Regions from separate parts of the Pararhizobium sp. IMCC3301 genome, predicted to be linked through region 2. Evidence: predicted binding sites of a transcription regulator. Region 2 holds the regulator's gene; each other region holds the start of a gene.
What was found. The regulator PhoB, encoded in region 2, activates phosphate uptake and scavenging genes when phosphate is short. The targets are predictions, from matches to a motif close to TGTCATNNANCTGTCAT.

Region 1: RAL88_RS17535 (DUF2794 domain-containing protein) is a predicted target of PhoB. The motif match lies at 2,945-2,961, and genes of this name have one in related genera.
Region 3: RAL88_RS05720 (transcription termination/antitermination protein NusG) is a predicted target of PhoB. The motif match lies at 6,663-6,679, and genes of this name have one in related genera.

What each region holds. Positions count from the first base shown of each region.
Region 1 covers NZ_CP132336.1:3,629,081-3,639,336, reverse strand. Annotated here, with positions in the region: gene RAL88_RS17545 (OmpA family protein) at 1-1,564, shown strand, start outside; gene RAL88_RS17540 (peroxiredoxin) at 1,749-2,411, opposite strand; gene RAL88_RS17535 (DUF2794 domain-containing protein) at 3,154-3,477, shown strand; gene RAL88_RS17530 (septation protein A) at 3,496-4,098, opposite strand; gene ftsY (signal recognition particle-docking protein FtsY) at 4,095-5,420, opposite strand; gene mtaB (tRNA (N(6)-L-threonylcarbamoyladenosine(37)-C(2))-methylthiotransferase MtaB) at 5,420-6,688, opposite strand; gene dapF (diaminopimelate epimerase) at 6,695-7,588, opposite strand; gene RAL88_RS17510 (MBL fold metallo-hydrolase) at 7,709-8,638, shown strand; gene RAL88_RS17505 (nucleoside hydrolase) at 8,655-9,617, opposite strand; gene RAL88_RS17500 (sulfite exporter TauE/SafE family protein) at 9,841-10,256, shown strand, end outside.
Region 2 covers NZ_CP132336.1:3,063,814-3,074,069, reverse strand. Annotated here, with positions in the region: gene RAL88_RS14835 (CoA transferase subunit A) at 1-95, shown strand, start outside; gene RAL88_RS14830 (CoA transferase subunit B) at 107-733, shown strand; gene RAL88_RS14825 (NAD(P)-dependent oxidoreductase) at 760-1,575, opposite strand; gene pstA (phosphate ABC transporter permease PstA) at 1,676-2,977, opposite strand; gene pstC (phosphate ABC transporter permease subunit PstC) at 2,987-4,363, opposite strand; gene RAL88_RS14810 (substrate-binding domain-containing protein) at 4,436-5,473, opposite strand; gene phoB (phosphate regulon transcriptional regulator PhoB) at 5,715-6,413, opposite strand; gene phoU (phosphate signaling complex protein PhoU) at 6,458-7,168, opposite strand; gene pstB (phosphate ABC transporter ATP-binding protein PstB) at 7,189-7,986, opposite strand; gene RAL88_RS14790 (ATP-binding protein) at 8,362-9,726, opposite strand; gene ppk2 (polyphosphate kinase 2) at 9,903-10,256, shown strand, end outside.
Region 3 covers NZ_CP132336.1:1,188,593-1,198,848, forward strand. Annotated here, with positions in the region: gene RAL88_RS05680 (DegT/DnrJ/EryC1/StrS aminotransferase family protein) at 1-893, opposite strand, end outside; gene RAL88_RS05685 (acyltransferase) at 890-1,477, opposite strand; gene RAL88_RS05690 (Gfo/Idh/MocA family protein) at 1,474-2,412, opposite strand; gene RAL88_RS05695 (nucleotide sugar dehydrogenase) at 2,427-3,749, opposite strand; gene RAL88_RS05700 (hypothetical protein) at 3,856-4,059, shown strand; partial or broken gene RAL88_RS05705 (nucleotide sugar dehydrogenase) at 4,436-4,921, opposite strand; gene RAL88_RS05710 (NAD-dependent epimerase/dehydratase family protein) at 4,918-5,922, opposite strand; gene RAL88_RS05715 (MarR family EPS-associated transcriptional regulator) at 6,014-6,394, opposite strand; gene RAL88_RS05720 (transcription termination/antitermination protein NusG) at 6,770-7,279, shown strand; gene RAL88_RS05725 (glycosyltransferase) at 7,331-7,774, opposite strand; gene RAL88_RS05730 (glycosyltransferase) at 7,723-8,475, opposite strand; partial or broken gene RAL88_RS21690 (IS481 family transposase) at 8,644-8,793, shown strand; gene RAL88_RS05735 (hypothetical protein) at 8,817-9,116, opposite strand; gene RAL88_RS05740 (transposase) at 9,199-10,256, shown strand, end outside.

The DNA of each region.
Region 1 (10,256 bases), 570 kb from region 2:
GGCCGCTCGTGACCAGGCCGCGCAAGAACAGGCAGCCAAAGATCAGGCCGCCAAGGATCAGGCCGCTCGCGATCAGGCAGCACAAGATAAAGCTGCACAGGATCAGGATACACGAGCTGAGCGCAGACGTAGAGAAAGAGACGACGCTGCAGCTGCTGCTGCTGCCGCAGAAACTGAAAGACAGCGCAATGCGGAAACGAGCAACACTGATAACGAAACCAACGCTAACCGGCTCGCCCGCAGATCTCTGGAAGATGACAGAGCGTCCGGCAGTCTGACTGTTGCCCAATTGCGCGAGCGCATCGGCGAGACAGAAGATATTCTGAAGCTCGACGGCCTGCGCCGTGCTCTTGAAAATGCTCTGAAAGACCGGCTCGCAGCCGACAACACCTCTCTGGAAAGCAAATTAGCCACCAGGGGAGAACGCAGAGAAGAACGGCGCGAAGAGCGTCGGGACGAACGGCGGGAACAGCGTCAGGAAGATCGTCAAGCTGAGCGCGATCAGCAGCAGCAACAGGATACAGCTGACCGCAACCCGCAGGCCAATCAGGCAGCACGCCAGCTTCTGGAAGACCAGCGCCCGGCAGCCCGTCTTGGCATGCCGGAACTGCGTGAGCGGGTTCAACGTACCCGTGATGTGCTTCGGGAAGATGGCCTGCGTGAGCGGCTGAGCCTGCAATTGCGCGAGCGTCTGGCTGAAGATCGGGAAGAATTGCGCAATCGGGTAGCCGAACGGGAAGGCCGCACCACAGATCGTGAATTGCGGGTCGAGATTCTGCAAAACCGGGCTTTGCGTGACGAACTTCTTGCAGACCGGCGTCCGTCCAGCACTTTGAATGATCGTGAACTTGACGAGCGTATCGAACATGCAAGTTCCCTGCTGGAAGAAAACCGCATGCGGCCTGCTGTCCGGGCTGGTGTTCAGCGGATGCTGGAAAATGACCGGGCGGAAAAACGCGAACGTCTGCTCGCCGCCCGTGAGGACCGCCGCCGTAAATTGCGTCGTGAGGCCCGCAGACCGGATGGGTTCAGCATTGAACTTGGAACGTCCGGGGTTCAGTTCGGCCTTGATATTATCGCTGCAGAAGAAGATCATGATACGATCCAACGGCAGCTTATGGCACCGCCAAGACGTGATATTCAGCGCCGCTATTCTCTCAGAGAATTCCAGCAACAGCCTGATTTGCGTGATGTAATGCCAGGTATTGAGCTGGATACAATCCGCTTTGGTACAAATGAAGCTTTCGTTCGTGCCGAGGAAATCTCGAACCTGGATGCGATCGGCGAAATCATCGAGGAGGTCGTCTACAATCGGCCTGAGGAAATCTTCCTGATCGAGGGTCATACCGATGCTGTGGGCAGCGACGCCTATAATCTGCGTCTGTCAGAACAACGCGCTCTGGCCGTCAAGGAAGCATTGCTGGATTACTTCAATATTCCACCGGCAAATCTGATCACCATCGGCTATGGGGAACGTTATCTGCGCATCCCCACACCTTATGCAGAACAGGAAAACCGCCGCGTCAGCGTGCGTCGTGTCACACCGTTGCTGTCACAGAACTGATCTGAAGACTATCAGATCCGACACGTCACACTGATGTGTCGGATACCCAAAGCCAGAGAGGTGAAACCGGTTCCGGACCCCCGGACAGGTTTCGCCTCTTTGTTATTCGCCTGAGCGAAGATGGCAGGTGGATCGTGAAAATTGACAGGCCGGCGAAGTGCCGGCCTTGTGCGTCTGGCGTCAATCAGCCCTTGTTCACATTGACATAGCGCAGATAAGGCTTGGCTTCTTTCCAACCCTGCGGAAACAGTGTTTTGGCATCTTCATTGGAAACCGCCGGCAGAATGATCGCATCGTCGCCGGGAGACCAGTTGGCCGGTGTTGCAAGCTTTTCTTTTGCAGTCAGTTGCAGACTGTCCAGGACCCGCAGTATTTCATTGAAATTACGCCCGGTGCTCATCGGATAGGTCAGCATCAGTTTGATCCGCTTGTCGGGGCCAATGATAAACACCGACCGCACAGTCTGATTGGTCGCAGCCGTGCGACCCTCAGAAGTGCCTTGCGTATCAGCCGGCAGCATATTGTAGAGTTTTGCGACCGCCAGTTCAGTGTCGCCGATCATCGGGTAGTTCGGTGCGGCACCCATTACTTCTGCAATATCCTTTGCCCATTCCTTGTGGTTCTCCACAGGGTCAACACTCAGGCCGATAATTCTGGTATTGCGCCGGTCAAACTCAGGCTTCAGTTGCGCCATTGTACCCAGTTCGGTGGTGCAGACCGGGGTAAAATCCTTGGGGTGGGAAAACAGAACCGCCCAGCCATCGCCGATCCAGTCATGGAAGCTGATTTTGCCTTCAGTGGTTTCCGCTTCGAAATCGGGAGCGATGTCATTTATTGCAAGAGACATGTCTGGTTTTCCTTTTCTGTAGGGGGTCCATGCATCAGCCGTGCACGCTCAACACAGATAAGCGTGCAGGCAAGGTGTTCAAGGCATCACACGCCCCTCGTCAGCCAGGCTGCATCACATCACAAATTCTGAAGAACGGAAGACATAAGCCCGGTGAAAAGGATGAAAGCACTTGAAACAGGAGAAACAGAGAACCGGGTGCAAGCGGATAGGCATCGCACATAAAAAAACCGGCCCCTGAAAGGAGCCGGAAATATGCTTGTACCTCAGTTTTAAAATTACCCGGTTTGAGAGTCACCCCTCAGGTTGGGGGGCTGATAGAATGGGGTGGTCCCAAACCGGGCTGTCTGAGGCAACACAATTAATATGGGTATTCAAGATGGCTGGCCAAGGGCTGAAACAGGGCAAAATTGTGATTTTTTGCAATAAAGTGTGATGAAAATTCGTCTGACGGTAAAAAGCCTTTTTATTTGTGCTGAGGCTGACGCCCGATAAACAGGCTGGAATCCAGGCTTGCAATACCCCGAAACTCACGTCATCCTAGGGTCACAAAACCAACAGCATGGGCGGCTTTATGGCGGACATGAATGAGAACTCCGTTGCTTCGAATCGCAAATCTACCCGTTCAGGCCAAAGCGCCGAAATTCATTCATTTCCCGATTCCGCTTCCGCTCAGCCCGCCTCTTCCGCTAGGCCTGCATCTTCCACTCGGCCCACCTCTTCCGCTAGATCTGGCACTGCCATGCCGGGCGTCAAGCCCAACCACAAGCAGGTCACGTTCAATCGGGCCGAGCTGGAAGCAATTCTGCGGATCTACGGCTTCAAAGTGGCCGGGGGAGAATGGCGCGATTATGCGATTGATCATCTGAAGGACCGCGCCGTGTTTTCGATCTTCCGGCGCTCCAGTGAAATGCCGATGTTCTATGTCGAGAAGGACCCGGCACTGGCGCGCAAACAGGGGATGTACAAGGTTGTCGCCGCCAGCGGCCACATCCTGAAGCGCGGCCATGAACTGCCGCAGGTTCTCAAAGTCCTGGAAAAGCCGTTGAAAGTCGTGTCGAAATAGCTGCCAGACAGGTTTTTTCTAAGTTTTTTTACTGTCTTCGGCGACACTGTGTTTTGAAATCAGCGGCATCTGCGCCAGGGTAAAAACCAGAGTGATAGGCATGAAGCCGAACACCTTGAAGGACACCCAGAAGTCTGTGGAAAAATTGCGCCAGACAATTTCATTGATGATGGCGAGAACAAAAAAGAAGATTCCCCAGCGAAACGTCAGTAGGCGCCAGCCTTCATCGGTCAGTTTGAAAACGCTGTCGAACACATAGCCAAGCAGCGACTTGCCGAAATACAGGCCGCCCAGCAAGATGCCGCCAAACAGACTGTTGACGATGGTCGGCTTTAACTTGATGAACAGATCGTCCTGCAGATAAAGCGTCAGGCTGCCGAAGACGAGCACCACAATGCCGGTGATCAGCGGCATCATCGCCAGCTTCCGGGTCAACACCCAGGACGTGACAAGCGCAATCGAGATGGCGACCATGAATACGGCGGTCGCGGTAAAAATTCCAAAGCGGCTATTGGCGAAGAAAAACACGATCAGCGGCCCGAGTTCCAGAGCCAGCTTGAGGAACGGGTTTATCTCCGCCTTCTGCGGATCATTGGGCTCGCGCTCAATCAGATTTGTCATACAGTCACTCCGGCAATGGCGCGGGCAAAATCTTTGGCCGCAAAACTTTCAAGATCATCGACACCTTCGCCGACGCCGATAAAATGGACAGGCATTTTATGTCTGGCCGCAATCGCGACCAGAATTCCGCCCCGGGCAGTGCCGTCAAGTTTGGTCATCACCAGGCCGGTCACGCCGGCGGTCCGGCCGAACACTTCAACCTGGTTCATGGCGTTTTGTCCGGTTGTCGCATCAAGGGTCAAGAGCACATGATGCGGTGCACTGTCATCATGTTTCTTGATGACACGTATGACCTTTTCCAACTCGGCCATCAATTCGACCCGGTTCTGCAGCCGACCGGCCGTATCAATCAGCAACACATCCGTGCCGGCGGCCTTGGCCTCCTGCATGGCATCAAACACCAGACCGGCGGCATCCGATCCCTGATCGCGCGCGACAAAGGCTGAGCCGGTCCGCTCGGCCCAGATTTTCAATTGTTCAATCGCCGCGGCGCGAAATGTATCACCGGCTGCGAGCATGACGGTTTTCCCCTCGGCGCGCAGTTTCGCCGCCAGCTTGCCGATGGTCGTGGTTTTCCCCGATCCATTGACGCCGACCATGAGAATGACCTGAGGTCTGGCTGTACCTGACAGGATCAGCGGTTGTGCCACTGGCTGCAGGACCTTTTCCACTTCTTGCGAGAGAATGGTCTTGACCTCTTCGGCCTCGATCATCTTGTCATACCGGCCTTTGGCAAGGCTTTCGGTAATGGCTGTCGCGGTTTCAATGCCCAGATCGGCCTGGATGAGAATATCCTCCAGCTCTTCCAATGTATCGTCATCAAGCTTTCGCTTGGTGAAGATTGAAGTGATGCCGCTGGTCAGCGATGTCGATGAGCGGGACAGGCCCGATGTCAGCCGCTGAAACCAGCTTTTTTTGGTGCCGGCATCAGATTTCAGCTCTGGCTCTGGCTCTGGCTCTGGCTCTGGCTCTGGCTCTGGCTCTGGCTCTGGCTCTGGCTCTGGCTCTGGCTCTGGCTCTGGCTCTGGCTCTGGCTCTGGCTCTGGCTCTGGCTCTGGCTCTGGACCAGCATCCGCCGGCTTGTCCGGCGTGGCAAGACTTTTCAGTTCTTGCGCCGGCTCGGCGGACGGTTCTTCACCAAGCGGCGGCTCAACTTCCGGTTTCTGCGGTTGCGGCGTTGTATCGGCAACGGCTTCGGCAAGCGCCTCACGATCGGCCTCACGGTCGTCTTGCTCTGCGGGCTTGCCTGGTTGCTGCTCTGTCTGCGGCGCGCTGCCGCCGAACAATTTCCGGAAAAAACCTTTTTTCTCGCCTTCCGCCACTACGCAACCTCGCCAAACAGATGGCGGCGGGAATGGCCGGTGATCCGCAGTGGCAGGATTTCGCCGGACGTTCCGCCTGCCAGTTCAACCTGGGTGAATTGCTCGGTGCGGCCAAGGCCGGGTTTTTCAATCAGCACCTGATGCTGTGACCCGACTTCGCGGCTTAAATGCTTCTGCAGGGCCTGATTGCCCTTGTCGCGCAGGCGCCCTGCCCGTTCTTTGACCAAGGTACGGTCGAGCTGCGGCATGCGTGCCGCCGGCGTGCCCGGACGGGGTGAGTACGGGAAAATATGCAAATGGGTCAGATCGCATTCGTCGACAATGGACAGGGAGTTTTCAAACATCGCATCGGTTTCTGTGGGAAAGCCGGCAATGATATCCGCACCAAAAGCTGCATCAGGGCGCAACTCGCGGACCTGATGGCAGAAATCGATGGTGTCCTGCCGCAGATGCCGCCGCTTCATCCGCTTCAAGATCATGTCGTCGCCGGACTGAAGCGACAGATGCAGATGCGGCATCAGACGCGGCTCATCGCCGATGGCGGCCATCAATTCCGGATCGACTTCAATGGAGTCAATCGACGACAGCCGCAGCCGCTCCAGCTCCGGAACATGTTTCAAAATCGCCTGCACCAAAGCCCCAAGCTTTGGCGCTCCGGGCAAATCCGCACCGTAAGAGGTGATGTCCACTCCGGTGACCACGACTTCGCGATAACCGTTCTGCGTCAGCCGCCGCACCTGGTCCACGACAGCGCCCATCGGCACGGAGCGGGAATTGCCCCTGCCATAGGGAATGATGCAGAAGGTGCAGCGATGATCACAGCCGGTCTGCACCTGGACAAAGGCCCGTGTTCGCCCTTCAAGCCCTTCAATCAGATGGGCTGCCGTCTCGCGCACTGACATGATGTCATTGACGCGGGTTTTCTCGGTGTCGTTGACGCCGAATTGCGGCAACATGCGATAGCTGGCGGCAACCAGCTTTTCCTCATTGCCAAGAACAAGGGAGACCTCTTCCATATCGGCAAACATCTGCGGATCGGTCTGCGCCGCGCAGCCGGATACAATCACCGTCTTGTCGGGGTTTTCGCGTTTGGCGCGGCGAATGGCCTGCCGGGCCTGACGCACCGCTTCCGACGTGACGGCGCAGGTATTCACCAGAATGGCATTGTTCAGGCCAGCGGCGATGGCTTCGCGCTTCATGACCTGGCTTTCCACCGTGTTCAGCCTGCAGCCAAATGTCACGACATCGATTTCGGGTGCCTTGCTCATGATGGGTTACGCCACATCTTCTATGTGGTCTGACGCGTCAAACAGTGTCACCGGCAGGCTGCCAGCATGTTCCAGCTCCCAGGGGCCTGTCATCACGACATGATCATCATCGCGCCATACCAGCCGCAACGCGCCGCCCGGCAAGTGAATGCGCACATCGCGTCCGGTGCGGCCGGAACGCGCAGCGCTGACGGCCACGGCGCAGGCTGCCGAACCGCAGGCCCTGGTCTCTCCAGCACCGCGCTCCCAAACCCTGAGGCGGATCGCCTCCGGCGAGATAATCTGTGCCAGCGAAATATTGGCCTTTTCGGGGAATAATGGATGCTGCTCCAGCTCCGGCCCGATAAGGGACAGATCATAAATCTGCGGATCATCGACCCAGAACACCGCATGCGGATTGCCCATATTCGCAACAGCCGGGTTTGAAAGCCTGACGCCATGGCCTTCATAGTCCAGCTCAATGGCGTTGGTGTCAGGCATCGGCTGCGACAGCGGGATGTCAGCCCAGCCGAATTTCGGCACGCCCATATCAACGCTGATGCCGGTGCCGGCGCGACTGGTCGGCAACAGGCCCGCCTCTGTCTCGAAACTCACGGTGTCGGTGCCAAGACGGTCCAGTTCCATGGCTGCAATACAGCGCGTGCCGTTGCCGCAGGCGCCTGAGCGCGAGCCATCATTGTTCCAGATTTCGACGAAGGCAGCGGTGCCCGCCGTTTTTGGCGGCAGCAGCACCATCAGCTGATCAAAAAACGACGCGCTGCGGGCGGCAATTGCGCGCGCGGCTTCCGGCGTGACCACAACCGATTGATCACGCAGGTCGAGCATGACAATCTCGTTGCCCGCTCCGTTCATTTTGTAATATCTGATGCCGTCCATGATGGTCTGCGTGTCAAAAGCCAATTACTGCCGCCTATATGGCGGATAGGACGGCAAAATACCAGAGATGGCGGAAAAGAACCGAATTTCTTGCATTGCTCAATACAACCTCTAAAATCACTGTCAGATGATGGAGGTTCCGGCATGTTTGCCTTTCGTGTGTTCCTGTCCTTTCTGATGATAGCGGCGCTGCCTGCCGCGCCTGGCTCTGCAGCCCCCATGGCGGAACTGCTGCAAGCCGGTAAAACACCGGTCAGCACTTGTCAGGCCATAGCGCAGAATCTGGATCAGATACCCGCCAACACCAAAGTGAATTACGTCAATTTCGATCCGCTGCGACGTCCGGGTCCACGTATTGAGACCATTTCATCCCACACCGATTTTGCAATCGATACGGATAGTGACCGTGTCCTGACGCCTTTTGAGGTGCGTATCAGCTATTTCGATCATTCGAGCTATATTATCGAAAGCGCTGCGGGCATCACTGTAGCGACCGACTATTTCGGCTATGTCCAGTACCAGGGCAGCAGCCTCATTCCGACAATTGTCACAATGAACAAAGCCCATTCCTCTCATTTTGCCGCCAGTCCGGACAGCCGCATTTCCTATATTCTGCCGGGATGGGGCGATGGTGTACCGGCAAAACATCTGATGCAGGTCGAGGATGTGCTGGTGCGCAATGTCACCACCGATATCATCCGAGGGGGCTTTCGCGAGGTCGATGCCAATTCCATCTTTATCTTCGAAGTCGCCGGACTGTGCATCGGCCATCTGGGCCATCTGCATCACGCGCTGACGGATTCGCATTATGCCAATATCGGCCGGCTTGATGTGGTGATGGTGCCGATTGACGGTGCCATGACCCTCAGCCTGCCAGGCATGGTTGAAATTGTGAAACGGCTGCGGGCCAGTGTGATCCTGCCGATGCATGCCCGAGGGTTCGCCACTGCGGACACATTGATCTCGATGCTTGGCGACAGTTTTGACAACATCCGCCTGCCCGGACAAACCATGATTTTCAGTGTGAATACTTTGCCAAGACGGCCGACAGCCGTCATCCCACAGGGTCTGTAGTCCGGTTCATGTTAGCTCAGCGTTGCGCGCGCAACTGATCGGCCTGCATCAGCGTGGCGACAAAATGGGCGCGGATTTTATCAGCCTCGCAGCCAACTGCAAAACGCACGCCAGGGCGGTTTGCTTCCGCAACGATCCGAGTGCTGCCGAGCGTGTCTCCTTCGAGAGATATTTTCACCGGCGCTTTGTGATATGAAAACCAGTCCGGATCGGTAATGGCGATCACCGCAGCCGGATCATGCAGACAGCAGCCGTCAAAGGCGCGGGCCTGCTGATAGAAGCGGATATAAAACGCTGAAACATCGCGCAGAAAACCGCCAATCTGCGGAGAAGCCGCAGCGATTTCCTCCAGATGCTGCAAACTGCACAAGATCTGCTCTGTGACATCCAAACCGATAACGCGCACATCCCAGGCCGCCGCGAACACCATTTCGGCGGCATGGGGATCGTTGTGAATATTGGCCTCCGCATAGGAATTGACATTGCCCGGCACGGTGACGGCACCGCCCATCAGAACCACACCGCCGATTTTGCCCGGCAGGGCCGGATCCAGATCCAGAGCATGAGCCAGATTGGTCAAAGGTCCGACCGGGCACAGGATCAGCTCCTTGCCGTGCAAATCCGCCATATCGCAAATAAATTGTGCTGCACTGCGCGGATCAACCGACAACACGGGTGCCGGGGCCGGCTGGTCGCCAAAGCCTTCATGGCCGTGAATGAAGTGGGCCGGGTCGCGGGACGGCTGCTGGTAGGGCTTTTCCGCACCATGGGCCACCGGAATGGCAAGGCCCGCCATCTCGACCAGATGACGTGCGTTGCGGGTAGCCTGATAGGTGTGAACATTGCCGAACACGGTGGTCAGACCCACCACCTCGAGCCGCGGATCGGCAAATGCAAGATGGATCGCCAGCGCATCATCAACGCCGGGGTCGGTGTCGATGATGATTTTCTGGCGCGAAGCAGTGGTGGGGTCTGTCATGGCAGCGTGTCTTTCTGCGCCGGAAATTGGGCCGGAAATTGGGCCGGGAATGGAGCCCGGGAATGGGGCAATAGCGTAAAACAGGTGTGTCAGGCTTGCGCCGGGGCCTGTCTTCAATCAAGACTGCATAAAGCATTTTTTATCGACCGGCGGCAACTGCAAGAATCCATGACTTTCGAGCTATTCACCTGGGAAAGAGCCGTCATGGCGCTTCTCTGCTCCCGTGTTTGACAGCATCACGCTGGTAGCTATCGGCGCAGCGTTTCTGCTCGCCGGGATTGTGAAAGGCGTGATCGGCCTTGGCCTGCCGATTGTCAGCGTGGCGCTGCTGACAGTGGTGGTCGGCCTGCCCAATGCCATGGCTTTGATGCTGATTCCGGGGTTGCTCGCCAATGTCTGGCAAGGCTCCATCGGCGGTCATGGCACGCGTGTGGTGAAGCGCATCTGGCCGTTTCTGATGATGGCAACAGTGTCGGTGTGGCTTGGCGCTCTGGGCCTGAGCCGGGTTGATCTGCCGCTGTTATCGGCTTTTCTTGGAATTGTCCTGATTGTCTATGCGGTGGTCAACATGGCCGGCCTTGGTTTCTCGATCAGCCGGTCGCAGGATCGCTGGGCCGGTCCGCTGTTCGGACTGGTCAA
Region 2 (10,256 bases):
CGGACATGATTCACACACCCGGCATTTTCGTGCACCGGCTGATCACGGGCGAGCATGAAAAACGGATTGAACAGAAAACCGTTCGTGCGGCTTAAGGAGAGTTACCATGTGGGATCGCAATAAAATGGCTGCCTGCGCGGCGCGTGAACTGGAAGATGGAATGTATGTCAATCTGGGCATCGGCATTCCCACGCTGGTTTCGAACTACATTCCCGACGGCGTCGATGTAACGCTGCAATCAGAGAACGGCATGCTCGGCATGGGCCCGTTCCCGACAGAAGCGGAACTCGACCCGGATCTGATCAATGCTGGCAAGCAGACGATTACAGAACTGGACAGGACGAGCTACTTCTCATCCGCTGACAGTTTCGGCATGATCCGGGGCGGAAAAATCGACATGGCCATTCTGGGCGCGATGGAGGTCTCCGAAAAAGGCGACCTTGCCAATTGGATGATTCCCGGAAAGCTGGTCAAGGGCATGGGCGGGGCGATGGATCTCGTTGCCGGTGTGAAGCGTGTCATTGTTGTCATGGATCACACCAATAAAAGGGGCGAAACCAAGCTTCTGACCGAATGCACCCTGCCCCTCACCGGACAGGCTGTAGTTGACCGGATCATTACCAATTTTGGCATATTTGATGTGGTTGAAGGCGGTCTGAAAATCGTCGAACTGGCCGCGGGAGTTTCGGAACAGGATGTGCGCGACAAGACGGAAGCCACAATCGTCGGCTGATTTCGTCAGTCGCGGCGCACCCAGGTTTACAGCCGCGGCTTGAGCTTGCGAAGGGCCTCTATGACTGCATTCGGCAGGGCGCTGTCTGCGCCTCGCGGCGCGGCGTCAAGCGCGCTGCTGATGTCCTTTTCCAGAATGCCGATTGTATTGTCCGGCGCATGGCCGTCGCGGGCAAATTCAATATCCTCAAAGCCGCTGGCGAACCAGTTCCGGCCGGAGCTTTTGTCGATCAGGGCAAGCAGCGACTTTTCATCCAGTCCCAGTTCATCGGCCCAATCGAGCACCAGCCGGGTCATCGCCGTGGACGAGACCGCCAGCAAATTGTTCAGAACTTTGGCTGTCATCCCGGCCGCAAACGGACCCATTGTGTGGAATGAGGTTCCCATTGCTTCGAACAGCGGCCGCAAGGCGGTCAGGTCCGCCTCCTCGCCGCCCATCATGAAGGACAGACGCCGTTCGCGCGCGGCGATAGATGCACCTGACATTGGTGCGTCGACCAGATTGATATGCGAGGGCAGCCTGCCCTTGAGGGTCTGGAGATAGCGCGGCGAGAGGGTGGAGCAGATGATAATGCTGCGCAGCCCCGGTGCTGCCGCCGCAAGGGCCTGAGTGTCAAACAGAAGAGCTTCCGTCTGCTCGATATCGCGAACCACACTGATGAGGATTTTCAGATGAGCGGCAAATCGCGCCACATCATCGCTCATGGCGGCGGCGAATTCGCCATAGCTTTGCGGTGCCCGGACATCAAAGCCGACGGCATCAAAACCGGCATCGCGCAATGCGGCCAACATCGGCTGACCCATGCGGCCGCACCCGGCCAGGCCAATTCCAGATAACTCCAAACCGCTTTTCCCGCCAGTTCAACTGCGACCATCCGTACCAATCAGGCTTGAACGCAGACCCGGTCGCCTGTCAACCCGTCACCCCGGGCGGTTTTCATAGTTACCATTTGCGCTCCAGTTTTTTGCGCAGGAAGATGGCAATGGCATTCATGCTGATCAGGAAAACGAGCAGGACCAGAATTGCCGCCGATGTGCGGCTAACAAAGCCGCGTTCCGGGCTGTCGGCCCAGATGAAGATTTGTGTCGGCAGCGCAGTGGCACTGTCGAAGGGTGTGGATGGTGCCGAGGTGATGAATGCGTTCATGCCGATCAGCAACAAGGGAGCGGTTTCGCCCAGCGCCTGTGCCAGCCCGATAATTGTGCCGGTGAGAATGCCTGGCATGGCCAGCGGAAGCACATGGCCGAAAACAACCTGTTGCCTGGATGCCCCGATGCCGAGGGCGGCCTCGCGGATGGACGGTGGTACCGCCTTCAACGCCGCACGGGTTGCAATGATGATTGTCGGCATAGTCATCAAAGCCAGGGTCAGACCACCAACGAAGGGAACAGACCGCGGCATTCCAAACCACCCGATAAAAACGGAGAGTGCCAGAAGGCCGAAAACAACAGAAGGAACCGCGGCAAGATTATTGATATTCACTTCGATAAAGTCGCTGATGCGGTTCTTGGGGGCAAATTCTTCGAGATAGAGGGCAGCACCAATTCCCAACGGGAACGAGATCAGGAAACAGACCAGGAGTGCCCAGAAGGAGCCGATAATAGCGCCTTTCAGTCCGGCCAGTTCCGGAAAGCGGCTGTCCGCGTTGGTAATAAGACCTGTATTGATCGGAGATGAAATCATGCCGGCATTTTCGAGTGTGTCGAAATATGCCAATTGATCATCTTTCAACCGGCGCAACTGCTCGGGCGTGTCCCGGTCAATCAACTCCTTGTTCAACTGGTCATAGGGGTCAGACACCGGGACTGACAGCGAAACGGTCTTGCCGATAAGGTCCGGATTGGCGACCACCATATCGCGTAATTTAAATTGTGCTCCGTTGGAGAAAATCTTCTCGACTGTCCGCATTGCAGCCCTGTCACCGGTCGCCACACCAGGAAGCGACCTGGCTAGTGAGGCGGCCAGGACATCATCAAAACCGCCGCGCGGCAGCCGGTCCGCCGGCACTTCCTCGGGGTCAATAAAAACATCCAGAGTGACATGTGTTTGCGTGAAGGCCTTATGGCCGGTGGATACCAGCGACGCGATCAGGGTGAAAAGCATCAAAAAGGCAATGCTGATCGCGGCAATGCCAAGACTTTGCAATATGACCTGCTTGCGCTTGCGCCGTGGGAGACTGCGCCTGATGGCCTCGGTTGCGCCGGCTGCCGAGACGCTGGCCTGTTGGGAAGTGATGGCGGTCATAAACGAGCTCTAGTCATAGGCTTCCCGGTACTTGCGGACAATCCGAAGCGCGAGAATGTTGATGATAAGGGTAACGATGAACAGCATCATCCCAAGTGCGAAGGCGGCCAGCGTTTTGGGATTGTCGAAGGATGTGTCACCGATGAGCAACGTCACGATCTGGACCGTAACGGTTGTGACGCTTTCGAGCGGATTGGCGGTCAGATTTGCGATCAATCCGGCAGCCATGACCACGATCATGGTCTCGCCGATCGCCCGGCTGACCGCAAGCAGAATACCGCCGACGATGCCGGGAATGGCCGCCGGAAAAAGAACGTTCAGTACGGTCTCGGCACGCGTGGCACCAAGCGCCAGAGCGCCATCACGCAAGGAGCGCGGCACGGCGGACAGGGCATCATCGGCAAAGGATGAGATAAATGGAACCAGCATGATACCCATCACACTGCCCGCCGCAAGCGCCGTATTTGGCGAAACGCCAATGCCCAGCGATGCACCCAGGCTGCGGATTGCAGGGGCAACGACCAGAATGGCAAAGAAGCCGTACACAACCGTCGGCACGCCTGCGAGAATCTCAAGAAATGGCTTTGCCACCGAGCGCACACGGGATGGCGCGAATTCATTCAGATAGATGGCCGAGAACAGACCGATCGGGATTGCAAGAATCAGGGCTACGGCGGTGATCACAAGGGTTCCGACGATAACCGGTATCCAGCCAAAGGCACCGGCCGCAGCTACCTGGTCCGCTCGGATTGGAATTTGCGGCTCCCAGTTCAGACCGAACAGAAATTCGGTCAAAGGAACCAGCCGGAGAAATTTGACGGTCTCAAATGCAAGAGACGCGACAATGCCAACCGTAGTGAAGATCGCGGCGACCGAGCAGAAAATCATCAGGCCCGAAACAATCCGTTCGACACCCTGACGGGCACGGAAAGTGGCTGTGACCCGGCGCCGGGCGAACCACAGCAGAGCCAGCCCGCCAATGGCGACAATAGCGATCAGCATCATCGATGCAACGGCCTGAAGCAGGTTCAGCTGTTCTGCTGCGGTAATCTTCCACTCTTCCGGGGTGCCGAATGTCTGGCCCCTGGAAAGAGACCTGATTTCGGTCAGAACCAACTGACGCTGCCCCGTGCCTAAACCATTGAGCACACCATTTGGCAATCCGCCCATGACAATTTTGTCGACAACAGAGCCCTGCAGCGCCAACCAGACAATGGTCAGGACGAAGACGGGCACCAGGATCGACAGAAACGAAAACAGACCGTGATATCCGGAAAGCGAGTGCAGTCGCGCGCCGTCGCGGCGCATGGCCCGCGCGGCCCGCCGGTTAAGCCAGTATCCAAACAGGCTGATGACGAAAAGGGTCGCGAATGCCAATGTGGTCATCTCTACACTCTTTCAAAAAAACTGTCTCGAGCCGCGACCGGCTCGAGACTTCGCAAGGGCCGGAAATTTGGCTTATTCAGGGGCATCCATCTGCTTGCCGTTCAAAATCGCATCCTGAAGGGCAGTGCGACGGTCGTCGACCAGCGTCACCAGGCCACGCTCGGACAGGTAACCACCCGATTCCAGGGCATCTTCAGACATGTATTCTTCGATGAACTCATTGAGGTTGGGGATGACACCGCGGTGCGCGTTCTTCACGTAGAAGTAAAGCGGGCGCGATACCGGATAGGATTTGTCGGCAATGCTGTCGGTGGTCGGCTCAACGCCTTCGATCTTGACACCTTTCAACCGGTCGAAGTTTTCATAAAGGAATGAATAACCGAAGATGCCGACGGCATTGGGATCGGATTCGAGCCGCTGTACGATCAGATTGTCATTTTCACCGGCTTCGATGAAGGGTCCGTCAGTACGCATGCGCGAGCAGTTCTCTTTAACCCAGTCACCGTCGAAACCACCATTGGCAACATAATCCAGTTCTTCACAACCGGCATGCATTGCCAATTCGACAAAGGCATCCCGTGTACCGGAGGTTGGCGGAGGGCCATAGGCGAGGATTTCTGTATCCGGCAGATCGGCGTTGATTTCAGACCATTTCTTGTAGGGATTATCGGCCCATTTACCATCAACGGGAACCTGAGCGGCCAGCGCCAGATAAATCTCGCCAAGGGTCAAATCCCAGTCAAAATCATTGCTGCGCGAAATTGCAAGCGACAAACCGTCGAAGCCGATCAGCGCTTCGGAAATATCCGTAACGCCATTTGACTGGCACAATTCATACTCGGATGCTTTCATGGCGCGGGAGGCACCAGTGATATCAGGGTGTGCCTCTCCAACACCTTCACAGAATATTTTCATCCCGCCGCCGGTGCCGGTCGATTCTACAATCGGCGAAGGCGCGCCGGTATTGTTGGAGAATTGCTCGGCGACAGCTTGTGTGTATGGAAACACAGTGGACGATCCGACAATCCGGATTTCGTCGCGAGCGATGGCAGACGTCGCGGATAACGCTGTGATAGCCAGGGCAGAAGTCGCGAGTTTAAGATAGGACATGGAAACTCCTTGGGTTTCATTAGTGATCGTCTGTCTACGACCTGACTGTTCGAGTACTCCTGCCGAGTGTCATGGATGTAACAGTTTTGTTACAGATTTATGACACCAGGCCGCGTGTGATAAAATCGACTGACCTGATGCAGCCGGTTGTCGGTAACGGGCACCGACTTCTTGTGTTTTGCGGCTCTTTGCCTGCGGTTGCGGCGTTTGCTGGCAACGATCAGCCGCGCCTGAACGCGCTCTAGTCCCGGAACTGATCATCCAGTGAATAACCGGCCCCGCGCACGGTTCGGATCGGGTCTTTGGCGCGGCCTTTATTGATGGCTTTGCGCAAGCGGCCGACATGGACATCGACGGTGCGCTCATCGACATAGACATCATGGCCCCAGACGCCATCCAGAAGCTGCTCGCGCGAAAAGACGCGGCCGGGGCTTTGTAAAAAGAATTCCAGCAATTTGAATTCTGTCGGGCCCAGGTGGATTTCGCGTGTCGCGCGATGTACGCGGTGGGTCTCGCGGTCCATCTCCAGATCGCCCGTGCGCAGCAGCCGTGAGACCACTTCCGGCTTGGCGCGGCGCAGCATCGCTTTCACTCGTGCCATCAGTTCGGGCACGGAAAACGGCTTCACCACATAATCATCGGCCCCGGTGGACAATCCGCGTATGCGCTCGGTTTCCTCGCCGCGTGCGGTCAACATGATAACAGGCAGATTGCGTGTTTCATCACGCGCACGCAGGCGGCGGCACAATTCAATGCCCGACAGGCCCGGCAGCATCCAGTCCAAAAGCAGCAGATCAGGAACTGCCTCGCGCAATTTCAGTTCGGCATCATCGCCGCGTTCAGACACGTCGACCTGGTAGCCTTCGCTTTCCAGATTGTAACGCAAAAGCAGACTGAGTGATTCTTCGTCCTCGACAACAAGGATATTTGGGGCAGCCATTGCGGGGTCTCCTCAGGCAAAAGCAGGTTGCGGCAGGTTCTTTTTCATGGCTGCTCCACCACGTGGATTGCGCTGTTGTCACCCTTGGGCCGCTCATCCTCCAACTGGACGCCGGTAACCTGATAGATGACTGTCTCTGCAATATTGGTGGCGTGATCGCCGATCCGCTCGACATTTTTGGCGCAGAACAGCAGATGGGTGCAATATGAGATATTGCGCGGATCTTCCATCATGTAAGTCAGCAATTCGCGGAACAGCGAGGTATACATGGCATCGATTTCGCTATCGTTCTGCCACACCATTTCCGCTTTGCCGACATCTCTGGCGACATAGGCATCCAGAACTTTTGTCAACTGGGCCTGGGCCAGTTCCGCCATATGTTCAATGCCGTGAATGAGTTTTGAAGGCTGAACAACGCCCTCGATTGCGATGGCGCGTTTGGCGATATTCTTGGCCAGGTCTCCGCAACGCTCCAGATCATTGGAAATGCGCAGGGATGCAATAATTTCGCGCAAATCGGATGCCATTGGCTGGCGTTTGGCGATGGTGCGGATTGCGTCATCCTCGACCTTGCGCTGCAGATTGTCGAGGTCCTTGTCATCTGTGATGACTTTGCGGGCGAGAACAGGATCAGCGCGCAGCAATGCCTGCAACGCATCCACGATCATGCTCTCTGCAATCCCACCCATCTCGGCAATATATTTTGCCAGTGCCTGCAGTTCCTCATCATATGCTGTAACTGTATGATCAGCCATTTTAGCGTCCTTACCCAGTGTTACCCGAACCGGCCAGTGATGTAATCCTGGGTCCGCTTGTCCCCTGGATTGGTGAAGATATCGTCGGTCACACCTTCTTCAACCAGATTGCCAAGATGGAAAAACGCGGTCCGTTGAGACACCCTTGCGGCCTGTTGCATGGAGTGAGTAACGATGACAATCGTGTAATTATTACGCAATTCATCAATCAGCTCTTCCACTTTGGCCGTGGCAATGGGATCGAGTGCGGAACAGGGTTCGTCCATCAGGATGACTTCGGGACTGACAGCAATGGCGCGCGCAATGCACAGGCGCTGTTGCTGGCCGCCGGAGAGGCCGGTTCCCGGTTCGTCAAGACGGTCCTTCACCTCTTCAAACAGGCCTGCCTTTTGCAGGCTTTCGACCACCATTGCCTCCAACTCCTCCTTGCTGCTTGCAAGCCCGTGAATCTTCGGGCCATAAGCGACATTTTCAAAGATGGATTTTGGAAACGGATTCGGTTTCTGGAAAACCATGCCGACCCGTGCGCGCAGTTCAACCACGTCCACGGCGGAATCGTAAATATCCTTGCCATCAAGCGTGATATCGCCCTTCACCCGGCAGATATCGATGGTGTCATTCATGCGATTGAGGCAGCGCAAAAATGTGGATTTGCCGCAGCCTGACGGTCCGATCAATGATGTGACCCGATGCTCCGGAATTTCCAGATCAACGTCGAAAAGCGCCTGCTTTTCACCGTAGAACACGTTGACCTTCTCACCCTTCATCTTGACCCGCGGCGCATTGGTCAAAGCGGCGCTTTCATTTTTGCTGCTCATGGTTTGCACAGAAGTCTCCATGTCCAAGGTTCCTTCTTAACGGGTTACCGGCTTAACAGGCTACCGGCTTAACAGGTTACCGGACGTGCTCAAAGATGCGGGCTTGCCGGGTATAGAGCAACAGCGCCTATTATATTCATTCAAGTGACCTGCCATCCAGTAATCAGCCAGCCAGTAATCTGCCAAGGACTTGCCAGCGACCCGGCCAGGCTCGTGTCAGCCAGGCTCTGAAAACAAGAATTACGCAGGACAGTGGCGGTCCGTGCATAATGATCGGACAACTGCCACCTGCCGCCCAGCAATCTAGCCAGACGCAGTGATGCTTCTATGGCATTTTTGTATCAATTAGATGACAATCCATACCCTTGAAAAATATCAGTTTTCCGAAATGCCATCGCTTTTGGCCATTTTTTCAGCCGCCGCTGACGCTGTCCGGCGGGGAAACTGCACTGTGAAGGCCGCGCCCTTGCCGGCTTCGGTTTTTATGTGAAGGGTGGCGCTATGACGGTTCAGGATATGCTTGACGATGGCAAGTCCAAGTCCGGTGCCCTGTTTTTGCCGGCTGGTCTCCACATCGGCGCGATAGAATCGTTCTGTCAGACGCGGCACATGTTCGGACGCAATACCGGGGCCGAAATCGCGGATGGTTGTGGCAGGTCCCCTGGTTTCTGTTTCTGCAAGGAAGTCAATCTCGACACGCTGGCCTGATGCGCCATATTTGATAGCATTTTCAATCAGATTGCTGAAAACCTGAACCAATTCGTCCTGAGCACCAGACACGATGACAGGATCATCCCAGGTACCAAGAACCAGCTTGACGTCATTGTCACGGGCCAGCGGTGCCAGCGTATCCGCCACATGACCAATCAAAGGTCCAAGGTCGACCGGATCAGTTGGCTTTAAATGTGCCTTCATTTCGATTCGGCTGAGCGACAGAAGATCATCAATCAGCCGAGACATGCGCTGAGATTGCTCGCGCATAATGTTGAGAAAGCGCAGTCTCGCAGTCTCATCATTCCGGGCCGGTCCCAGCAGCGTTTCGATGAACCCCGACATGGACGCCAGCGGCGTGCGCAATTCATGACTGGCATTGGCAATAAAATCCACCCGCATCCGCTCTATGCGCTTCTGTGCGCTTAAATCCTGAAACTGGACCAGCAGAAATTGCGGCGTCGCGGTTAGCGGAACTGCCGCGTCAGTGTCAAACCGCAATGGGCTTAAATCGACACTGAACCAACGCTCGACCGGGAAGCGTTCAATGTATTCCAGTTGCTCGGGCTGATTGGTTTCCATAACCCTGGCCAGCGCAGCGACGAGATTGCGCTGGCGAAAATGCAGAGCCATGGGCTGGCCGGGCCTGATGTCACCCAAGTTTGATATGGTGGCTTTATTGAGAAAACGTACGACCCCTTCGCTGTCGACCAGCAGCGTGGGCACCGTCAGCGATGCAATGACCCGTTTGGTCGATGGATCCGGCCAGACCGACTGCTGTGCCACTGCGCGTGCGGTCCGCAAGGCATTGAGGCGGCGGCGGCGCTGGCTTGCGACCGGCTCCACCATGGTTGCCGCGCCCAGCGCCAAAAGAAACAGAATGCCGGCAAAAGGGGTTACATCGCCGCGCAGCCAGAAGGCCAGCACTCCGACACAGGCGACGATCACAGCCCAGCGCTGATCCAGCAGCCGGGTCAGGAGCGCATTGTTTTCGATTTCCGCATCTGAAAGCGGGGGCTCGGCAGCCATGATGGCCAATCCTCCATGAATGGAAACTTGCAACAGACATTGAAGGAAAACTCTATTGTGGCAAAGTTATTTCAGATTTATGACACTCACCACCGCCGCACCGACGGTTCAGGCCTCATTGTGACAAACCCGACAATCCGCTAGCGTGGCAAAGCTGACATTATTCGAGGACCCATATGGCTAACGATAAATCGTCTTCCGGTGACCCCCTTCGGGACAATTTTGATCTGGACAATCCCAAGCTGGCTTCGCAGATCAAAGGCGCTGCGATGCAGAGCGGCAATTATCCCTACAGCGATAAATTATCACGCAAGAAATATGAGCGTGCGTTGCGGGTTTTGCAGATCGAACTCGTCAAGGTCCAAGCCTGGGCACAGGATACCGGAGCCAGACTGGTGCTGGTATTCGAGGGGCGCGATGCTGCCGGAAAGGGTGGAACCATCAATGCCATACGGGCTTACCTCAACCCCCGGAACGCCCGCATTGCAGCGCTTCCAAAACCGACAGAGCGGGAGCAAGGACAGTGGTAT
Region 3 (10,256 bases), 1.9 Mb from region 2:
ATGCGGGCCTGCACCGCGTCGCGGTCGCGTACCCGCACGGTATATTGCGCCCAGACGCTGGTTGCACCTGCGGCCACAACCGGAGCGGCGATGCCGGCCGGCGCAAGCAAATCGGCGTAACGCGCAGCGGCGGCATCACGTGCAGCGATCTCGTCGTCAAAAACGTCGAGTTTGGCCAATAGAACCGCCGCCTGCAGCGTATCCAAACGGCTATTCACACCTAAGCGGACATGATGGTAGCGCCGGTCCTGTCCATGCCGCGCGATTTGGCGCATGCGCAATGCCAGATCGTCGTCAGAGGTGAAGATCGCGCCTCCGTCACCGTAGCAGCCCAGTGGCTTGGATGGAAAGAAACTGGTGCACCCTACTGTCGACAGGTTGCCCGAGCGATTACCTCCCAGCGTAGCGCCAAAGCTCTGCGCGCCGTCCTCGATTACCGGCAGGCCGTGTCCGGCGGCGATGGTATTGATAGCAGCAATATCCGCCGGCTGGCCGTAGAGCGAGACGGGGATGATAGCGCGGGTCGCGGGTCCGATCGCAGCCTCGATTAGAGCTGGTGCCACATTGTAGGTAATTGGATCGATATCTACATATACGGGCCGCGCGCCGAGCACCGCCACTGCCTCTGCCGTTGCGATGTAAGAAAAGCCCGGCATAATCACCTCGTCGCCTGGGCCGATGTTGAGCCCCATCAGTGCGATCTGAAGGGCGTCAGTGCCGTTGGCGCAGGTGATGCAGTGTGCAGCCTCTGTATAGATGACCAATCGCTCTTCGAGCTCGGAGACTTCAGGGCCGAGGACGTACGAACCATGGGCCAGCACACGGGCTATCCCGACATCAATACGGTCGCGGATTCGGGCCTGCTGGGCCGCAAGGTCGACGAAAGGAATCAAGGTGCTGTCTCCCTTGTGATACTCGAACCATTAAGCACGTAATTGTCGCCAGTAGCCGCACAAACGATCTCGCCGTTCCCAGACAGCGGCAGGTCTAATCGGTCGCCATGGGCGCTCATCCAACCTATCTGCTGCGCCGGAACGCCTGCCATCAAAGCAAAGTCTGGCACGGCTTTCGTGATAACGGCACCCGCTGCGACAAAGGCAAACTCTCCAATTTCTACGCCGCAAACAATCGTGCAGTTTGCACCCAGAGTCGCCCCCCTGCGCACCACAGTATGGCGGTATTCACTTTTTCGCTCCACCAGAGCGCGAGGATTGATAACATTTGTGAATACCATGCTCGGCCCGCAAAATACGCCCTCTTCCAACGCAACGTTATCGTACACGGAAACATTGTTCTGGATTTTGCAGTTATCTCCGATAGTCACGCGGTTGCCGACAAACACACCCTGTCCAAGCGAAACGTTCCGACCAATCCGGGCCCCGCTACATACATGAACGAAATGCCAGACACGTGAACCTTCGCCAATTTCAGCGCCATCATCGACAATTGCGCTAGGATGAACAGTGAAGCCGCTCATGAGGCAAAAGGATGGACGTCTTGTCCTAACGTAGAAAGCCCAGCTTCGCGGATTGCTGCAACTGTCTCGATGGCCATACGGTTTTCCTCAACACCAAACCCTCGCCCAGCTAGGATTTCCTCGTAGCTGCGCGTGTGCAGGTCAAAGAACCCCCCAGAAAACTCTATCTCTGTGCCGTCCACAGTTATTGAACGGTGCGTTCGCTGACCCTGTGCGCGTGCATTTTCTGGTACGTCGTTGACATCCAGGGACATGAACCAGCGACAGCGGGCATGTTCGTATTCCAGATAGCCGGCAGCTTTGGTATCCTCGCGCAGATGCACAACATTGTCTTGCAAGCGACCGAACAGGAAGTGCAGCATATCAAAAAAATGAACACCGATATTTGTGGCGATCCCGCCAGATTTTTTCTCGTTGCCCTTCCAGCTTTGCAGGTACCAGCGCCCGCGCGATGTGATATAGGACAGGTCGACCTCGTATTTGCGATCTTTCAGTCCTGCCTGCACCTTCTCGCGCAGGGCTATGATTGAAGGATGCACTCGAAGCTGGAGAACCGTGTTAATTTTGCGGCCTGTCGACTGTTCCATCTCGGCAAGACCGTCGATGTTCCATGGGTTCAGAACCAGCGGTTTCTCGCAAATTGCATCTGCATCCGAGCGCAAAGCAAACCGCATGTGGCTGTCATGCAGATAATTAGGAGAACAGATGGAAACGAAGTCTACCTTGCCGGCCGCTTTCCGATGCAACTTGTCGAGATGTCGATCGAAGCGCTCAAATTCAGTGAAAAAATTCGCTTCAGGGAAGTGACTATCGATTATCCCGACGGAATCGTTTGGGTCCAATGCGGCGACAAGATCGTTGCCGGTCTCCTTGATGGCTTTCATATGGCGCGGTGCGATGTAACCAGCTGCACCAATCAACGCGAAACGTTTCATTTTGGAGTATCTCCTTAGGCTCGAACAATATTCTCCGCCGGGTCGCGATAGACCCCTCGAGTATCCACGATAAGCTGGGAATGTTCTCTGATAAATTCGTAGTTAAAAGCGGTGTGGTCCGTTACGAGGACGACCGCATCCTGCGAGGTCAGCGTCTCGGTTGTGAGTTCAGTCGCGGCTAGATCAAAACTGTGCTCGCGCATCTTGGGGAAGACCGGAACGTGTGGATCGGCGTAGGATAGAACCCCACCATGAGCTCGGATCATTTCCATTATTTCCACAGCAGGAGATTCCCGCATGTCGTCTACATTCTTCTTGTAGGCAATGCCCAAAACCATAATCTTGCTGCCCTGCACAGGCTTACCTGCAGCATTCAGCGCGTTTACGAGCTTGCCAAAAACGTAGTCGGGCATCGCCCGGTTAACCTCTCCAGCAAGTTCGATTAAACGGGTGTGAAGGCCATATTCCCGCGCCTTCCAGGTGAGATAGAAAGGGTCGATCGGAATGCAGTGACCGCCTAGGCCTGGCCCCGGGTAGTATGCGGTAAAACCAAAGGGCTTGGTCGCGGCCGCGTCGATGACCTCAAAAATATCGATCCCCATCCGATCTGCCACGATTTTCATTTCGTTTACCAAGCCAATATTCACGGCACGGTGGATATTCTCTAGCAGCTTTGTCATTTCTGCTGTATCAGTTGAGCTAACCGGCACCAGCTGGTCTATTACACCTTCATAGAGGGCTAAACCCGCCTTTAGGCAAGCTTCAGTGTGGCCACCGACAACTTTGGGAATGGTCTGGGTGCTGAAATCCGGGTTCGCGGGATCTTCGCGTTCGGGCGAATATACTGCAAAGATTGTTTCGCCCACCTTCAACCCGCCAGTTTCGAGCCGCGGGATAACCACTTCCCGTGTAGTTCCTGGATAAGTTGTGCTTTCCAGCACGACAACTTGGCCTGCCCGTAAATGCGGCGCAATCTGGTCACAGGTAATCTTAACAAAACTAAGATCGGGTTCGCGGTGACGGTTAAGAGGCGTCGGCACGCAAATCAGCACTGCGTCCACCTCGGCGATACGCGAAAAATCAGACGTGGCTTCGAACCCAGTGTTCCTTGCCGCTGCAATCCTGGCATCATCGATGTGTTCGATTTTGCTATGACCATCATTGAGCTCCACCACTTTGGTGTGGTCGATGTCGAAGCCTACCACTCTAAAGCCTGCTTCATTATACCGCAGGGTTAAAGGCTGTCCCACATACCCCATTCCGACAATGCCTATCGCCGCCGATTTGTCTGAGAATTTTTTCAACAAATTATCAAGGACAGAATTATTGCCGGACATTTTATCTTTCTTTCCAGATAGCGTTATTGCTCAAAAACGGAATTCACAATTTGATTGTTGTCCGCCTGTTTCAACTGCGCGGTACTCTGCGCAGAGGAGTTCAGTCATGCTCGGAGAAACCGTCGCCGAGAAGGGACTTGGCAACAAGACCGCCGTGCTCGCAACCAAGGCGCGTTTCATGCCCTCTGCGCGACTTCCCGCGGATACTGCAGGTTTTCCAAGATTGAGTACAAGTGCCTCTTTGGAACGGACTGCTCAACACCAACTTGCAGTTGGTGAAGGTTCGCAGACCAGCGCGCGCAGCGATTGACCGATTTAGCAAACCACAGTTGCCAAACGCCCGATAACGTAAAAGGTTGACTTGCGCCGAGTTGCATAATCGCGCCCTGGCGACGCAGAGGTCCAATAAGACAAGCTATCGACTGAGCACTGGCGAGGGCGACAGGCCCTTCTCAAGCTCCACTTCGTGTTGGCGTTCATCGATTTCGGCTGTCAAAGCCTCGTACTTTTCCATTTTCCGCACTAGAAACCGCTGAGTGATAGCCACCTTTTCCTAAATACCCTTTGGCGTCAGGACGAAGGCATACCGCCGCTTGTCTTCGGCGGCGGTGAAGTTGCCGAGCTTGACGAAACCTTTCTCAATCAATGCGTTCAACACGTAGTGCGCCCCACCGCCGCTGATCCCGAATGCGTTCCGGGCTGTAACCGCAGAAGAAATCCTCATTGAAGCGAAGGCCCGAAACCCGTTCCAGCACCGGAACGCAATCTTCCTCGGTCGCGCCGTGATAAACGGTGGATTCGTAGATCACCAAATTGCCGCGCTGCAATACCCGCCCTACGGTTTCCGAGGCCTTCAGCAATGGCGTCAAATCCGGTCGCTTGTGCCCGTCAATCGGGGTTGGCACCGTCACGATATAGATCGAAGCTGCAGCCAGATCGGCAGGATCAGCGGTGAAGCTCAGGTGTTGAGCAAGCTTCAGTTCAGCCGGTTCAACCTCGCCCGTGTGGTCCAGCCCTTGCCGCAGGTCGGCAATCCGCTCCGGCTTGATATCAAAGCCGATCACCGGGCGGTGCTTGCCAAACTCCACGGCCAGCGGAAGCCCGACATAGCCAAGGCCGATCACCGCAATGGTGCCGCCTTCATCGTGAAGCGTTGTGCGCTGAGCGGTCATTTCTGGTAATAGTCTCTATACCATCCGACAAACTGCGCGATGCCGTCGCGAAAGCCGGTCTGCGGTTTGTAGCCGGTCAGGCGCTGCAACAGGTCCGCATTGGCCCAGGTGGCGGGTACGTCGCCGGTCTGCATCGGCATATAGTTGCGCACAGCTTTTTTGCCCAGCTCGTCCTCAATAGCCTCGATGAAATCCATCAGCCGCACCTTTTCGGAATTGCCTATATTGACCACCCGGAAGGGTGCCGCCAGCGACAGATTATCGCCGTCGACAGCTGTGCCAGGCGCGCCGGGAACGGCATCGATCAGGCCGCAAATGCCGCGCACCAGATCCGTGACATAGGTGAAGTCACGCCACATATCGCCATGATTGTAGATGTCGATCGGCGTGCCCTCCAAAATCCCCTTGGTGAATTTGAAAAGCGCCATGTCGGGGCGGCCCCAGGGTCCGTAGACGGTGAAGAAACGGAACATTGTGGTCGGCAGGCCGTAGATATGGGCATAGGAATGGCCCATCGATTCGCCTGCTTTCTTGGTTGCGGCATAGATCGTCAGAGGCGTGTCGGCCTTTTGCCGCTCGTCAAAGGGCATCCGGGTGTTGGCGCCGTAGACGGAACTGGTCGAGGCCATCAGCAGGTGTTTAACCTGTGCGATGCGCGCGCATTCCATGACATTGAACGTGCCGACGATATTGGCCTCGACATAGGCACGGGGGTTTTCAAGGCTGTAGCGCACACCGGCCTGAGCGGCGAGATGAATGATCACGTCGGGGGCAAAATTCGCCACTGCCCGGTCCAGTGCCTCTGTGTCTTCAAGCATCGCCTCGGTAGCTGAAAAATCAGAATGCTGGCGCAACATCTGGTGACGGCGTTGCTTCAGGCTGACATCGTAGTAATCAGTCATCCCGTCAAATCCAGCGACCTGCCAGCCCGCCTGCAGCAGCATCTCAGCCAGATGAAAGCCGATAAATCCGGCAGTGCCGGTAATGAAGGCACGCTTCATGGGAATAAGTTTCTCATTTGAGTTTTGTTGCGCGATGGCAGTCCTCCAAGCGCTCAAACCGGCACACTATGATCAAAGCGTATCGCGCCACTCAGGGTTTGCCCGCATGGTCCGGCCGGGTTTCATCCCCGCTACCAGACTGCATTTCCTGCTGCAAGGACTCAATCTCGGTCTTCAGCGATTCATATTCCGCCATCTTGCGTCCCAGAAAGCGCCGCGTCAGGGCGGCCTTTTCGGAAATTCCCTTTGGTGTCAAAATGTAGGCATAGCGCCGCTTGTCCTGAGCCGCTGTGAAGTTTCCAAGCTTCACCAGCCCCTTGTCAACCAGCGCATTGAGACAGTAATGCATGGAGCCAAGGCTGATTCCGACACTGTCTGCAAGGTCACGCTGCGACATTTCAGGATTTTCCTTCAGAAGGCGCAGCACTCGAAACCGCACATCCTCCTGCAACTCGCTACGGCGTCCGGCCATCAGTTCGCCCGTTGGTCCGGAGCGTAAAATTTGCAGGCTACCGCACCAGAAGCGACACAATGTCGTTCCGGAGGTCTCAGGAGATAGGACTGTTGCAGTCGAAAATCACATTCGTTCACATTTGAACGTTATCACACAGAGATTCTATGGGAAACCCACAAAAGTGCCGCTCGCCGGTTTTTGGGTCACCGCATGGGCATTTGCATGGGCGGGCAATGGGCGCGCTCTGACTGCCCGGCGCGCGCCACCGGTAAGATGACCCGCAAACTTTCATCCAACCGTCAAACTTCTGCTGTTATTAACGCTGACTTTGCCTTAAGGCTTTAATTTTATCTGGTTGCAAGGATGCAGCTTAACCCGCTGTAATAGATCGCGGTGCAAAATGATAGTGGAATAATCTGGCTGCTGGCACAAATCAGGCCGAATAGCTATCGTATCGCCGAACGCAATTTGCGCCGGCAGGAATTCGCTATATTCCTTCCCATGCAGGAAGAAACACGGCGTGTGCGCGGAAAATTTTTGACCAAATTGCGTCCGTTATTCCCCGGTTATCTGTTCGTTGCCATTGATAGTGTGAAGGGCGGCTGGCGTGCAGTAAACTCCACACTCGGTGTCACGCGGCTTGTCAGCGTTGGTGAAACGCCGGTCATAGTGCCGGCACGTCTGGTTTCTGATCTTATGCTGCGCTGTGACCCGGATGGTAAATTGCTGCCGGCCCGTACCCTGCAGCCGGGTGACCGGGTGACGGTGATCAATGGCCCATTCGCCGACTTTGCGGCATCAATCGAACGGCTTGCACCTGATCAACGGGTCTGGTTGTTGCTGGATTTGATGGGGCGCAAAACCCGTGTTGCCGTCGATCCGGAACAATTGCGCGCTGTTTGATTATGCCGCTGAATAGGGGGCACTCCACATGATCAAGGTTCCGGTAAAGACTCAATTTCCTGCTGTCACTTGGGCCAGAGCATCACGATAGGCAGCGATGACAATTGCCTCGCCGAATTCCCGTTCCATCTTTGCGCGTCCCGCCAGCCCCATCGCAATTTGCGTGTCCCGTGAAAGGTCCCGGAAACGCAAACACGCGCTTGCCAGAGCGTCGGCATCACGGACCTTGCACAAAAACCCAGTCACGCCATCATCGATGATGGACCGGCAGCCCGGCACATCTGTCGCAATCAACGGTCGCGCCATGGCGGCTGCCTCAATCAAGGTGCGCGGTGCGCCTTCGCGGTAGGAGGGCAGCACGACACAATCTGCTGCCGCAATGAACGGGCGCACATCCAATGTGGCGCCGAGATACTCGATGACACCTTCGTCGCTCCATGTTTTTACGGTCCTGGCATCAATGGCTGTGCGGCTCTCAGACCCGGTGGCACCCAGAAGCTGAACCGCGCTCCGGGAATCTGCGCCTTTACCTTCCGTGCAGCTTCAACGAATTCCAGCACGCCCTTGTCGCGCAGAAGCCGCGCGATCATCAGGAAAACAGGTTGGTCCGGCAGGGGTGAAAATTCTGCTGTTTCAAAACGTTTCAGGTCGATCCCCGATCCGGGCAACAGGCGCGCCTGAGCTGAGTGCACAATGCGGCGGTTCAAAAAGAGTTGAAGATCATCGGAATTCTGGAAAAAGATTACCTTCAGTGGCCGGAAGGAATGGCGGTAAAGCAACACCGCCAAAGCCTGAAGCGGGCCGCCGGACAGGAACGCGGTCCCAAGTCCGGTGACATTGGGGAGGAACGGAATCCTCAGGGGCCGCGCCGCTATTGCTCCAAAAATGTTGTTCTTGACCGTGTAACTCAGGATTACGTCGGGACGCAGAGCGGTGAAGTGTTGCCTAAAGCGCAGCATCAATCTGAGGTTTTGAAGCGGACCCAGCCCCTTCGCATTCATGTCGAGATCCACAAACTGGCATCCCAATCTCTCCAGGTCGGGAACACTGGCGTCAGCAGGAGCCAGGATGGTGACACGGTGGCCATCTGTAAGGAGCGTTGCAACAAGCCGTTGGCGGAAATTCCAAATGTTCCATGCCGCGTTCACCGTTATCAGCATGTGCATGTGGGTGTCTCGCAGGGCTGGAAAAATCATTCTTCCTCTATCGATTAATGTTTTTTGTCCGCAAATGGAACCTGCGAAGGTTCAGTTTCATAAACCATCCCTTCAGTCCCGCGCAGACGTCTTTGACTATATCGAACACTTCTACAATACGACACGCCGTCACTCGACCAACGGATAGCTAACCTGTCACCTCACTGGGCCGATCAGAGGCTGGGCATCAAGGAGGTGGACGATGGAATCTGGTTAATCAGCTTCATGCACTATGATCTGGGATATATCGACCTGGAGCAAAAAACATTGCAAACTATCGACAACCCGTTCGGCACGAAAATGTCACCCATGTCTTAGCTCGACTTTGTACGTTTTTGTGGTCAGGTCCAGAGCCAGAAGATGCCCTCGTTCGCTATGAACTCGAGCGCCTCGTCGAGGGGTATGACGACGCCGCCGATGTCATCGACATCCTCCCATTTGCGCCGGTGTGACCAGTATCCGAGCCGGACTTCGTTGCCGTTGCCGGTCGGCTTCAGCCGGGCAATCGGCGCCTCCGTCTCCAGCAGGTAGAGATGGTAGGCACCCTTGTCTTTGTAAAAACCGACGCCACCACCATTGGCGTCGTCGAAGGCTTCGATGCGAACGGCGATTTCGTCATGCTGCATGTGCCGATCATACATAGGAACACCTCAGGGCACGTGATTCACTTTGCCGCAGGTTTGCCTGCTTGCATGGTCAGCGACAAGGGATTCGAAACATGGGATGAAACATCATGCCCCCTTCTTGCCGCCGTCTCCGGGCGATCCCGTTCCCCAGATCCTGCGCGATTGGCTGCAGGCGCTGCGCCCGTGCTTCACGGCGCCCAGTTGGGAGCACATGCTCGTCCTGGTCATGGGGGCCGTGCTGGCCCCGGGCAAGCGCACCGTCAGCGCCTGCCTGCGGATGACCGGGCGCGCCGAGGCGAAAAACTTTTCGAGCTACCATCAGCTCCTTAACCGCGCCCGCTGGGAGTCTCGCGATATGTCTCGGCGCCTGCTGGCCATGATCATCGACCGCCTCGTGCCGGAGGGTCCCGTGGTCATCGGGATGGACGATACAATCGAGCGCCGATGGGGGCGCAAAATCACTGCGCGCGGCATCTATCGCGATCCTGTCCGCTCCAGCCATGGCCACTTCGTCAAAGCCAGCGGGCTGCGCTGGTTGAGCTTCATGGTGCTGACGCCGGTCCCTTGGGCAGGTGTTGTGAAGGCCCTCCCGGTGCTCACCCTGTTGGCCCCCTCGGAGCGCTCCGACCACCAGCGCGGACGCAGGCACAAGCTGCTGACCGACTGGGCCCGCCAAGGGGCGCTCCAGCTCTGTCGCTGGATGCCAGAGCGCGACATCGTCTTCGTGGGCGATAGCGGCTTCGCTGTCCATGAACTGGCGTACGCCATCGGCGGCCGAGCAACCCTCATCAGCCGACTGCGGCTCGACGCCAATCTCTACGCGGCCCCTCCAAAACGTGACGGCCACACCCTCGGACGCCCGGCGCAGAAGGGGCCACCCTTGCCCAAGCTGAAAACGCTGCTTTCAAACCCGACCACGCCCTGGAAAAGGATCACCGCGTCCTCCTGGTATGGGCGCAAGCACCATAAGGCACTCGAAATTACCTCGAGCACCGCATTGTGGTACCGACCTGGTACGCCGCCCAAGCCAATTCGCTGGGTCCTCGTCAGGGATCCTGACGGCCGGCGCGCTCCGCAAGCTTTCTTCAGCACCGATACAACGCTCGATCCTGCCGACATCATCGCCCTGTTCGTCCGCCGCTGGCAGGTCGAGGT